Regions from separate parts of the Limimaricola variabilis genome, predicted to be linked through region 2. Evidence: riboswitches for the same ligand, from Rfam matches in the RefSeq annotation. Region 2 holds a riboswitch; each other region holds the start of a gene.
The links. A riboswitch is a leader RNA that binds a small molecule or an ion and turns the genes downstream of it on or off. The one in region 2 is predicted to bind thiamine pyrophosphate.

Region 1 (3,270 bases), on a different replicon from region 2:
CTCGATCTGGGTGGCGCCGAGCATGTAGAGCCCCTGCCCGCGCGGCACGATGTAGAGCGGGTGGCGCGGATGCAGCAGCCGCACCGGCCGGGTGATGTCGAGGTCGCGCAGCCGCAGCACGACCATCTCGCCGCGCACCCCGCGCAGATCCGGCAGCGCGTCGCGCGCCGCCAGCCCGCGACAGTCGATGTCGCCGGGGCCGGGCCGGGCCTCGCCGGTCTCGAAGACCACGCCCTGCGCCGCGAGCCGGGCGCGCAGCCTCGCCAGCGTCGCGCGCGGATCGAGATGCGCCTCCCCCGCGACATGCAGCCCGCGCCGCGCCTGCCCGGCGAGATCCGGCTCCAGCGCCGCGATGCCCTCGGCCTCGAGCGGCGCGCCCGGCACCCGCCGGGCAAAACGCGCGAGCTCGGCCCGATCGCGGTCGAGCGCCAGCACCAGCGTGCCACGCCGGATCACCCGCGCGCCCTGCCCCGCCCACCAATCGGCGGCGGCGCGGCCCAGACGCACCACCGGCTCCTCGGCCGTCTCGCCCTCGCAATCGGGCGCCAGCATGCCGCCGGCCCACCACGAACAGTGATGCGGCCCGGCCTGCCCCGCGCGGTCGATCACCGTGACCGCGCGGCCGCGGCCCGACAGCTCGGCCGCGACCGCGAGGCCCATCACCCCGCCGCCGATCACCCGGATCATCTCCGGCCCTCGTGGAAATGATCGACCGGGCCGTGGCCCGACCCGATGCCGAGCGCCGCGCCGCCGCGGATCGCCCCCTCGAGCCAGCGCCGGGCGCGCTCCAGCGCCGCCTCGGGCGGGCGCCCCAGCGCCATCAGCGCCGCCAGCGCCGCGGCGAGGCTGCAGCCGGTGCCATGGGTGGCGCGGGTGTCGATCCGCGGCCCGGCGGCCTCGATCACCCCGTGACGCGTCACCAACCGGTCGACGCAGCAGCCGCCCTGCGCATGGCCGCCCTTCATCAACACCGCGCCCGCACCGAGGTCGAGCAGCATCCGCCCCTGCGCCGCGATCTCCTCGGCGCTCGCGGCCTGCGCCCGGCCGGTGAGCCGCGCCGCCTCGGGCAGGTTCGGCGTCAGCAGCGTCGCGCGCGGGATCAGCCTTGCACTCAGCGCCGCCACCGCCGCGTCGTCGATCAGCGCGTCGCCTGAGGTCGCCACCATGACCGGGTCGAGCACCACCGGCCCGGCAGGATCGCCAAGCGCGTCGGCCACCGCCTCGACGGTCTCGGCGCGGCCCAGCATGCCGATCTTGATGGCGTCGGGCGGTATGTCCTCCAGCACCGCGGCGATCTGCGCCGCGACCATCTCGGGCGCGACATGCGCCACGCCGGTCACGCCGCGGGTGTTCTGCGCGGTGATCGCGGTGATTGCCGAAGTGCCATAGACGCCGAAGGCGGCGAAGGTCTTGAGGTCGGCCTGGATGCCCGCCCCGCCGCCGCTGTCGGATCCCGCGATGGTCAGGGCCGTCTTGACGCGCATCTCGCTCCCCCTTTCCGGCGGGGGTGCGGACGGACTCCGGGCGCATCTGTCCCGGGTCGCGTCTCCGTTCCCTCCGCCGGTGCTAACCGGATCAGGTTCGATGGGTCGGCTTTCGCCTCTCAGCCCTCACGGGCACCCCAACGGATTCGAGCGCGACGTTAGCCGGGCGTCCCGGTTGACGCAAGGGAGGGGGCTCCGCCCCCGGGCCTCGCGGCCCTCCCCCGGCGTATTTGGGGAATGGTGAAGGGGATCAGCGCTCCCCTTCGAAGCGGTAGATCGCGAGGCCGCGCTCGCTTTCGTCGATCTCGAGCCTGCGGTTCACCGGCGCGTGGGCGCGGCTGGCGCAGTTCGGCCGCTCGCACAGGTAGCAGTTGATGCCGATCCCGGTGGGCGTGATCCGGTCGAGATCGAGCCCCTCGGCATGGGCGAGGCGCGGCGCGTAGGCGACGTCGCATCCCAGACCGATAGCCAGTCGCGTGGCCGGCGCGCCGAGCGTGCCGCCATGCCGGGTGACGGTGCGCGCGATCGAGAAGTAGCGCGCCCCGTCGGGCATCGAAATCAGCTGCGTCTGCACCCGGTCGGGCGCCTCGAAGGCGGCGTGGATGTTCCACAGAGGACAGGTCCCGCCGAAGGAGGAGAAGGGGAATCGCCCGGCGCTGAACCGCTTGGAGATGTTGCCCGCCTGGTCGACCCGCACGAAGAAGAACGGGATGCCGCGCGCGCCCTCGCGCTGCAGCGTGGTCAGCCGGTGCGCCACCTGCTCGTAGCTGGTGCCGAAGCGGTGACCGAGGAGCTCGACGTCGTAGCGCGCCGCCTCGCAGGCCGCGAGGAACCGTCCGTAAGGCATCAGAAGGGCTGCGGCGAAGTAGTTGGCGAGCGTCACCCGCGCCAGCGCCAGCGCCGAGGGGTCGCTCAGCCCGGAGGCCGCGATCTCGTCGGCGATCTCCTGCCCCCGCTCCAGCCGGGCCAGCAGCACCGCCATCTGGAAGCGGCGACTCGGCTGGGCGAGAAGCTCGGACAGCCGCAGCTCGCTGCGATGCGCGACGTGCTGGCGCAGCCGCCCGGCCATCACCTCCGAGGGCAGGATCCGCACCCGGATGCCATGCGCGCGCAGCCGCTCGGTCAGCGCGACATGCGGCTCCGAGCGGTGCAGCTGCATCTCTTCGGCGGTGGCCTCGGCGGCGCGGTCGAGCGCGTCGACATGGTTGCGCCGCTCGAACAGCCAGGCCCGCACCGCCTGCACCGCGCGCGAGCCCTCCTCGAGCACCTCGACCTTGTCGCGGTCGGCGAGCGGGTTGGCGTCGGTCTGGCGCGCCAGCACCAGCTGCCGGTAGCGGTCGTGCAGCCGGACGAGCGCGGCGGCGACGTTCGGCGCCGCCGACAGCGCCTGCTCGATCTCGACCCGGCCGACATCCGCCTCCAGCGCCGGATCCTTGAGCGCCGCGGTCAGGTCGGCGGCGAGCTGCGCGTCGGTCTCGGGGGCCAGTTCGCTGACATTGATGTCGAAGGCTTCGGCCAGCCGCATCAGCAGCTTGGCCGATGCCGGGCGCTGGTTGCCCTCCATCAGCGTGACATAGCTGGCCGAGACGCCGAGCCGGCCGGCCATTTCGGCCTGTGTCAGCCCGAGCGAGACGCGCAGCGCCTTGAGCCGGGGGCCGATCAGGAGTTTTTCGCCGCGATCGCTCATTTCATGACTAACAATGTTTCACCAATCCCGCTGACATAACTTACAAGATTACCCGTTCGCAACAAAATTATGCTGCACCCGCGTCATGACCACACTAAC
Region 2 (3,270 bases):
CAGCATCGCGCAGCCGAACCAACCGATCATCGCCGCGCCGATGCCGGAGGTGATGTGGTCGTAGCCCGGCGCGATGTCGGTGGTGAGGGGTCCGAGCGTGTAGAAGGGCGCCTCGTCGCAGCAGGCCAGCTGCTTGTCCATGTTCTCCTTGATCTTGTGCATGGCGACGTGGCCGGGGCCCTCGATCATCACCTGGCAGTCATGCTTCCAGGCGATCTGGGTGAGTTCGCCCAGCGTCTCCAGCTCAGCGAACTGCGCGGCGTCGTTGGCGTCGGCGATCGAGCCGGGACGCAGCCCGTCGCCCAGGGAGAACGACACGTCGTAGCGGCGGCAGATCTCGCAGATCTCCTCGAAATGCTCGTAGAGGAAGCTTTCCTTGTGATGGTGCAGGCACCACTTCGCCATGATCGAGCCGCCGCGGCTGACGATGCCGGTGGTGCGCCCCACGGTGAGCGGCACGTGGTGCAGGCGCAGACCCGCATGGATGGTGAAGTAGTCGACGCCCTGCTCGGCCTGCTCGATCAGCGTGTCGCGGAACACCTCCCAGGTGAGGTCCTCGGCGATGCCGCCAACCTTCTCCAGCGCCTGGTAGAGCGGCACCGTGCCGATCGGTACCGGAGAGTTGCGGATGATCCAGTCGCGGATGTCGTGGATGTCGCGCCCCGTGGAGAGGTCCATCACCGTGTCGGCGCCCCAGCGGATCGCCCAGACCATCTTCTCGACCTCCTCCTCCATCGAGGAGGTGACCGCCGAGTTGCCGATATTGGCGTTGATCTTCACGAGGAAGTTGCGGCCGATCACCATCGGCTCGAGCTCGGGATGGTTGATGTTCGACGGGATGATGGCGCGGCCCCGGGCGATCTCGTCGCGCACGAATTCGGGCGTGACCTGGTCGGGAATCGCGGCACCGAAGCTTTCGCCGTCGCGCGCCCGCGCCAGCGCGGCGTCGCGGCCCATGTTCTCGCGGATTGCCGCGTATTCCATCTCCGCCGTGACGATGCCCGCGCGCGCATAGGCGAGCTGCGTGACGGCGCGGTCGCCGGTGGCACGGCGCGGCAAGTGGCGGGTCGGGAAGGGGCGCAGCCGGTCCGAGGCGGCGGCGCGGCCGTTATCCTCGGGGCGCGTGGTGCGGCCTTCGTAGCGCTCTGTATCGCCGCGCGCATCGATCCAGCTTTCGCGGTTCCGCGCGAGGCCCGCCGAGGTGTCGATTGCGGTCTCGGGGTCGGTATAGGGGCCCGAGCTGTCATAGACCCGGACATCCGGCTCGCCGGCGCTCGGGTGCAGGGCAATCTCGCGCATCGGCACCCGGATCTGGGCAAACAGGCGGCCCGGGACATGGATCTTGGTGGAGGCGGGCAGCGGGCCCGTGGTGACCTTGGGCAATTCGGGCGGGGTGGTGTTGATCGTCATGCGGCGTCCTCTCGCGTCGGTGACGATCCAGCATGACAGCGGGGGGGAGTTGCGGATTCGGGCAGGCATGTAGAACGCCCGAGGCCGCGCACCGTCCCTACGCCAGTATGAACTGGATCAGGTTCGAAGGGTCCGCGCGCGCGTGGGTCCAAAGGACCTCGCCCAGCGCCATCTCAGCCCCTTGCCGGGGCCCCCCTGGTGAAGTGCCGCCACCCTGCCGCCGGGTCAGTCGCCTGTCAAGCGCGTCGCGGGCGGGTTCTGCGCATCATCGCGGTCACCGCGCCGAAGTCGGGATGCGCCTCGATCTCGGACAGGTCGAGCCGGGCGCGCGGACGCCAGTTCGGATACTCGTCCATCGTGCCGGGCATGTTGGTCGGGGCCTGCGGTCCGACCATGTCCGCCAGCCGCACGCCGACCAGCGCCGCCGGCGTCTTTGAGAGGTAGCGATAGGCCGCGACCAGCACCGCGCGGGGCATGTCCTTCTGACGTGGCAGCCGGCCGCGCAGTGCCCCGGTGGCGCGCAGCGCGTCGAGCAGGGCCCGGCGCTCGCGGGTGCGCTCGCGGGCATGGGCGTCGCTGTCCTCCTCCCCCACGAGGCCGAGTTCGCGCCGCAGCGCGATGTCCTCGCCCGCCCACCAGCGCTCCAGCACCGGCAGGTCATGGGTCGACAGGCAGGCCAGCGCCCGGGCGCGGTATTCCTCGGGGCGCTTGAAGCGGTGACCGTCCTTTTCGAAGTAGAGGATTGAGTAGGACAGGATATTGGCCGCCTGCATCGCCTCGCGGAAGCCGTCGGGCACGAAGCCCAGATCCTCGCCGATCACCACCGCGCCCTTGTCGCGGCTTTCGGCCGCCAGGACGCGCAGCAATTCGTCGAAGGGATAGCGAAGATGCGCACCGGCGCTCGCCGGTTCGCCCTCGGGGATCAGGAAGAGCTGCCACAGCGCCATGGCATGATCGATCCTGAGCGCCCCGGCATGGGCGAGCTGCGCCGCGATCATGTCGCGGAAGGGCGCGAAGTCGCGGGCCTTGAGCGCGCCGGGGTTGAAGGCCGAGAGGCCCCAATACTGGCCGTCGGCCGCGAACATGTCGGGCGGGGCGCCGACCGCGAGATCGGTCATCTGGGCCGCGCCGTCGCCCCAGCGGGCCGAGCCGTCGGGCGCTTCGCCCACCGCGAGATCGAGATAGAGCCCGATCCGCATCCCCGCATCGATGGCGGCGCGCTGGGCGGCGTTGAGCTGGCGCGCCGCCTGCCATTGCAGCCAGAGGTGAAACCGGACCGCATCGGCCTCGTCGCGGGCAAAGGCGGCGACCGCGTCGCTTTCGGCGTCGCGCAGCGGCGCGGGCCAGTTCGCGAAACCCGCGCCATGCCCCTCGGCCGTCATCTTGAGCGACAGCGCCTCTAACAGCGCATGGCGGCGCAGCGCTTCGCCGCCGCGCGCGACGAAATCGTCGAACTCGGTCTCGTCGCCGTCGAAGGGGCGACGGTCATAGGCGTGTCGTAGCGCCGCGAGCTTGGCCGGCAGGACGGCGTCGTAATCCACCAGATCGCCGTCGCGCAGCGGGGCTGCGTCGATATCGGCCGGGTCGTGGCCGGGCAGATCGTCGAGCGCGACATAGGCCGGGTTGAGAAAGCTGCGGGTCGAGGGGAAGAACGGGCTGCGTCGCCCCGGATCGCCCCAGAACAGCGCGTGGAGCGGGTTCACCCCGAGAAAATCCGCTCCCGCGCGCGCCGCGATCCGCGCCATCTCGGCGAGGTCGCGGAAATCACCGATGCCGTGATTGCGCTCCGAGCGCAGCTCGTAGAGCTGGCAGAAGATCCCCCAGGACGGCGCGTCTTCGAGCCAGTTCGGAAAGTGGCAG
Region 3 (3,270 bases), 1.5 Mb from region 2:
AGCGCCAGCGCGTCGTTGAGAAGCCCGCCGCGTCCGAACACGCCGATCAGGCCGATCACCGCGACGATCACCGGCAGGATGAAGGGCGCGCCGAGAAGCGTGACCAGCGCCGCGCGCCCGAAGAAGCGCCGTCGCGCCAGCGCTCGCGCCACCGGCACGGCGAGCATCACCGACAGGGCCGCCGAGAGCGCCGCCTGCCAGACCGTGAACCGGATCGCGGCCAAGTCGGCGGGGCCGAGACGCAGCGCGAATCCCGCTCGCCAAGCTACCGCCCCGAGCGTTCCCAGCGTCAGCGCGATCACCAGCCCGGCGGCGATGCCGCCAGGCCAACGCATGCCGCGCGTTATTGCGACAGCCCCTGCCGCCATGCCTCGATCGCTGCGTCGCGCTTGGCGTCGGCTTCGTCCTCGGGCAGCCAGATCGCCTTTTCGGGCATGGCGATCGCCTGGAAGCCTTCCGGCCATTCGGCCTGCGGCAGCGCCGAGGGGTAGGACCAGTTCGAGGTCGGGATCAGCGACTGGAACTCGGGGCTGACCACGAACTGCATGAACTGCTTGGCCAGCTCGGGCTCTTCGCTGCCGGCGAGACGGGCGGCCAGCTCGATGGTCATGTAGTGACCTTCCTCGAAGATCGCCGCCGATACGGTGTCGTCCTCCTCGGCGATCGCGTGGTAGGCGGGCGAGGTGGTGTAGGACAGCACCATGTCGACCTCGCCCTCGGTGAAGAGACCGTAGGCCTCGGACCAGCCCGGCGTCACCGTGGTGATCTTGGGCGCGAGCTTCGCCCACTTGGCCTCGACCTCGTCACCGAACACCTCTTCGGCCCAGAGCGCCAGCGACAGGCCCGAAACCGAGCTGCGCGGATCCTGGATCGCGATGCGCAGATCGTCGGAGGCCGCGACCAGCTCCTCGAAGCTGCCGGGCACCTTCTCGAGCGCCTCGTTGTCGTAGACGAAGGCGAGGTAGGACCAGTCGAAGGGCAGGAAGACCTCGTCATCCCAGTCGATCGGCAGGGTCAGCGCGCCGGTGTCGACGCCGTGCGGCGCGAAGAGCCCGGTCTCGCGGGCCTGCTTCATCTCGGTCGAATCAAATCCGATGGCCACGTCGGCCTCGGCGCGCGCGCCCTCGAGCTTGAGCCGCGGCAGCAGGTCGCCGGTCTGGTAGTCGATCGTGCAGTCGCACTCGGCCTCGAAGGCCTCCTTGATGGCGGGGCCGGGGCCCCATTCGGAGGCGAAGTAGTCGGGTGCGTAGACGGTAAGGGTCCGGTCCTGCGCGACCGCCGGCGAGGCGACGAGCGCGAGGGCGAGACCCGCGATCAGGCGATGGTGCATGGTCATCCTCCGATGCGGGCAGAGCAAAGGCGGAGCGATGTCCCGTCACCTTCCCTCCGCCGGTGTGATCCGGTTCAGGTTCAACGGGTCCGCGCGATGCGCATCTCAGCCAGTGGCCCCCCGAGGTGGGGCGGACATTAGGGCATCGGGCGCGGCGCGCAAGCCCCGTGGCCTTTCCCCAGCCGTCCGCCCGCGCTAAGACCGGCGCGATCAAGGAGAGCGCGCATGTCCCTCAACAGCTTCGGCCACCTGTTCCGCGTCACCACATGGGGCGAAAGCCACGGGCCCGCGCTTGGCGCCACGGTCGATGGCTGCCCGCCGGGGGTGGAGATCCGCGAGGAGGACCTGCAGGTCTGGCTCGACAAGCGCCGCCCCGGCCAGAACAAGCACACCACGCAGCGGCGCGAGCCCGACGCGGTGGAGATCCTGTCGGGCGTGTTCGACGGCCGCGCCACCGGCACGCCGATCCAGCTGATGATCCGCAACACCGACCAGCGCTCCAAGGATTACGGCGACATCGCCGAGACCTTCCGCCCCGGCCATGCCGACATCGCCTATCACCTGAAATACGGGCTGCGCGACTATCGCGGCGGCGGGCGGTCGAGCGCGCGCGAGACCGCCGCGCGGGTGGCAGCGGGCGGCGTGGCGCGGGCCGCGCTCAAGGCTGCATTGCCGGGCCTGAAAATCACCGGCTACATGGTGCAGATGGGCGAGAAGAAGATCGACCGCGCGAAGATCGACATGGAGGAGATCGCCCGCAACGATTTCTGGTGCCCCGACGCGCAGGCGGCGGGCGAATGGGCCGACTATCTCGACGCGCTGCGCAAGGACCACAATTCGGTCGGCGCGATGATCGAGGTGGTGGCCTCCGGCGTGCCCGCCGGGCTCGGGGCGCCGGTCTATGGCAAGCTCGACACCGACCTGGCGGCGGCGATGATGTCGATCAACGCCGTGAAGGGGGTCGAGATCGGCGAGGGCATGGCGGCGGCGGCGCTGACCGGGCGCGACAATGCCGACGAGATCTTCATGGGCGAAAACGGCCCCGAATACGGCTCCAACCATGCGGGCGGCATCCTCGGCGGGATCAGCTCGGGGCAGGACGTGGTGGTGCGCTTTGCGGTAAAGCCCACCTCTTCGATCCTGAGCCCGCGCAAGTCGATCAAGCTGGACGGCAGCCCGACCGAAGTCATCACCAAGGGCCGCCACGACCCCTGCGTCGGCATTCGCGCCGTACCGGTGGCCGAGGCGATGATGGCCTGCGTGCTGCTCGATCACTATCTGCTCGACCGGGGCCAGACCGGGGGCCATCGCGGCCGCATCGGTTGAGGCTACCGCTCAGCGACGAAGAAAGGCCGCCGGGGCACTCCCCCCGGCGGCCTTCTTTCTTGCGCGCTCTCGCGGCTCAGATCCAGTAATAGGGCGCGCCGTAATGGGCGTAGGTCGCCTCTTCCCAACGCCGGTCCTCGTACCAGCGCTCGGGCCGCTCCGGCGCCCCCTGGAGCTGGCTCTCGGTGATGTCGGTGCGGTAGCCGCCGAGGGCGGTGTCGTATTCCAGCTTGGCCCAGGGAATCGGGTGATGCTCCTCGCCCATGCCGAGGAAGCCGCCGAACCCCATTACCGCATAGGTGATCTTGCCGGATTTCTTGTCGATCACGAGGTGGTCGATATGGCCGATCTTCTCGCCACCGGCGCCGTAGACCTCGGTGCCGTTCACGCGATCCGACGAGATCGTGGAATGGCTGTCGCTATAGTCGAACATGACGTCCTCCTGTGCTGTCTCGGGGATAAAACCGACAGCTTGGCCCGGCTGTTCCGCCGCCGGCGCCGATGCGCCGGTTTTGGCCGAGGCGCGGCGCGCCGTCTGCACCGCGAGGATCCCTGCCGCCACCACTGCCACGCCCAGCGCATCCAGCGCGCCCAGCGCCTCGCCGAGCAGGAGG

Region 1: linked by a shared signal. The riboswitch ahead of thiD (bifunctional hydroxymethylpyrimidine kinase/phosphomethylpyrimidine kinase) and the one ahead of thiC (phosphomethylpyrimidine synthase ThiC) in region 2 are both predicted to bind thiamine pyrophosphate.
Region 3: linked by a shared signal. The riboswitch ahead of thiB (thiamine ABC transporter substrate binding subunit) and the one ahead of thiC (phosphomethylpyrimidine synthase ThiC) in region 2 are both predicted to bind thiamine pyrophosphate.

Annotation. Positions count from the first base shown of each region.
Region 1 covers NZ_CP139694.1:186,746-190,015, forward strand. The annotation lists gene T8T21_RS19280 (FAD-dependent oxidoreductase) at 1-687, opposite strand, end outside; gene thiD (bifunctional hydroxymethylpyrimidine kinase/phosphomethylpyrimidine kinase) at 684-1,484, opposite strand; TPP riboswitch at 1,536-1,634, opposite strand; gene T8T21_RS19290 (helix-turn-helix domain-containing protein) at 1,735-3,171, opposite strand.
Region 2 covers NZ_CP139691.1:418,537-421,806, forward strand. The annotation lists gene thiC (phosphomethylpyrimidine synthase ThiC) at 1-1,410, opposite strand, end outside; TPP riboswitch at 1,487-1,617, opposite strand; gene malQ (4-alpha-glucanotransferase) at 1,647-3,270, opposite strand, start outside.
Region 3 covers NZ_CP139691.1:2,138,851-2,142,120, forward strand. The annotation lists gene T8T21_RS10620 (thiamine/thiamine pyrophosphate ABC transporter permease ThiP) at 1-335, opposite strand, end outside; gene thiB (thiamine ABC transporter substrate binding subunit) at 344-1,330, opposite strand; TPP riboswitch at 1,365-1,463, opposite strand; gene aroC (chorismate synthase) at 1,556-2,656, shown strand; gene T8T21_RS10635 (PRC-barrel domain-containing protein) at 2,733-3,089, opposite strand; partial or broken gene T8T21_RS10640 (DMT family transporter) at 3,183-3,270, opposite strand, start outside.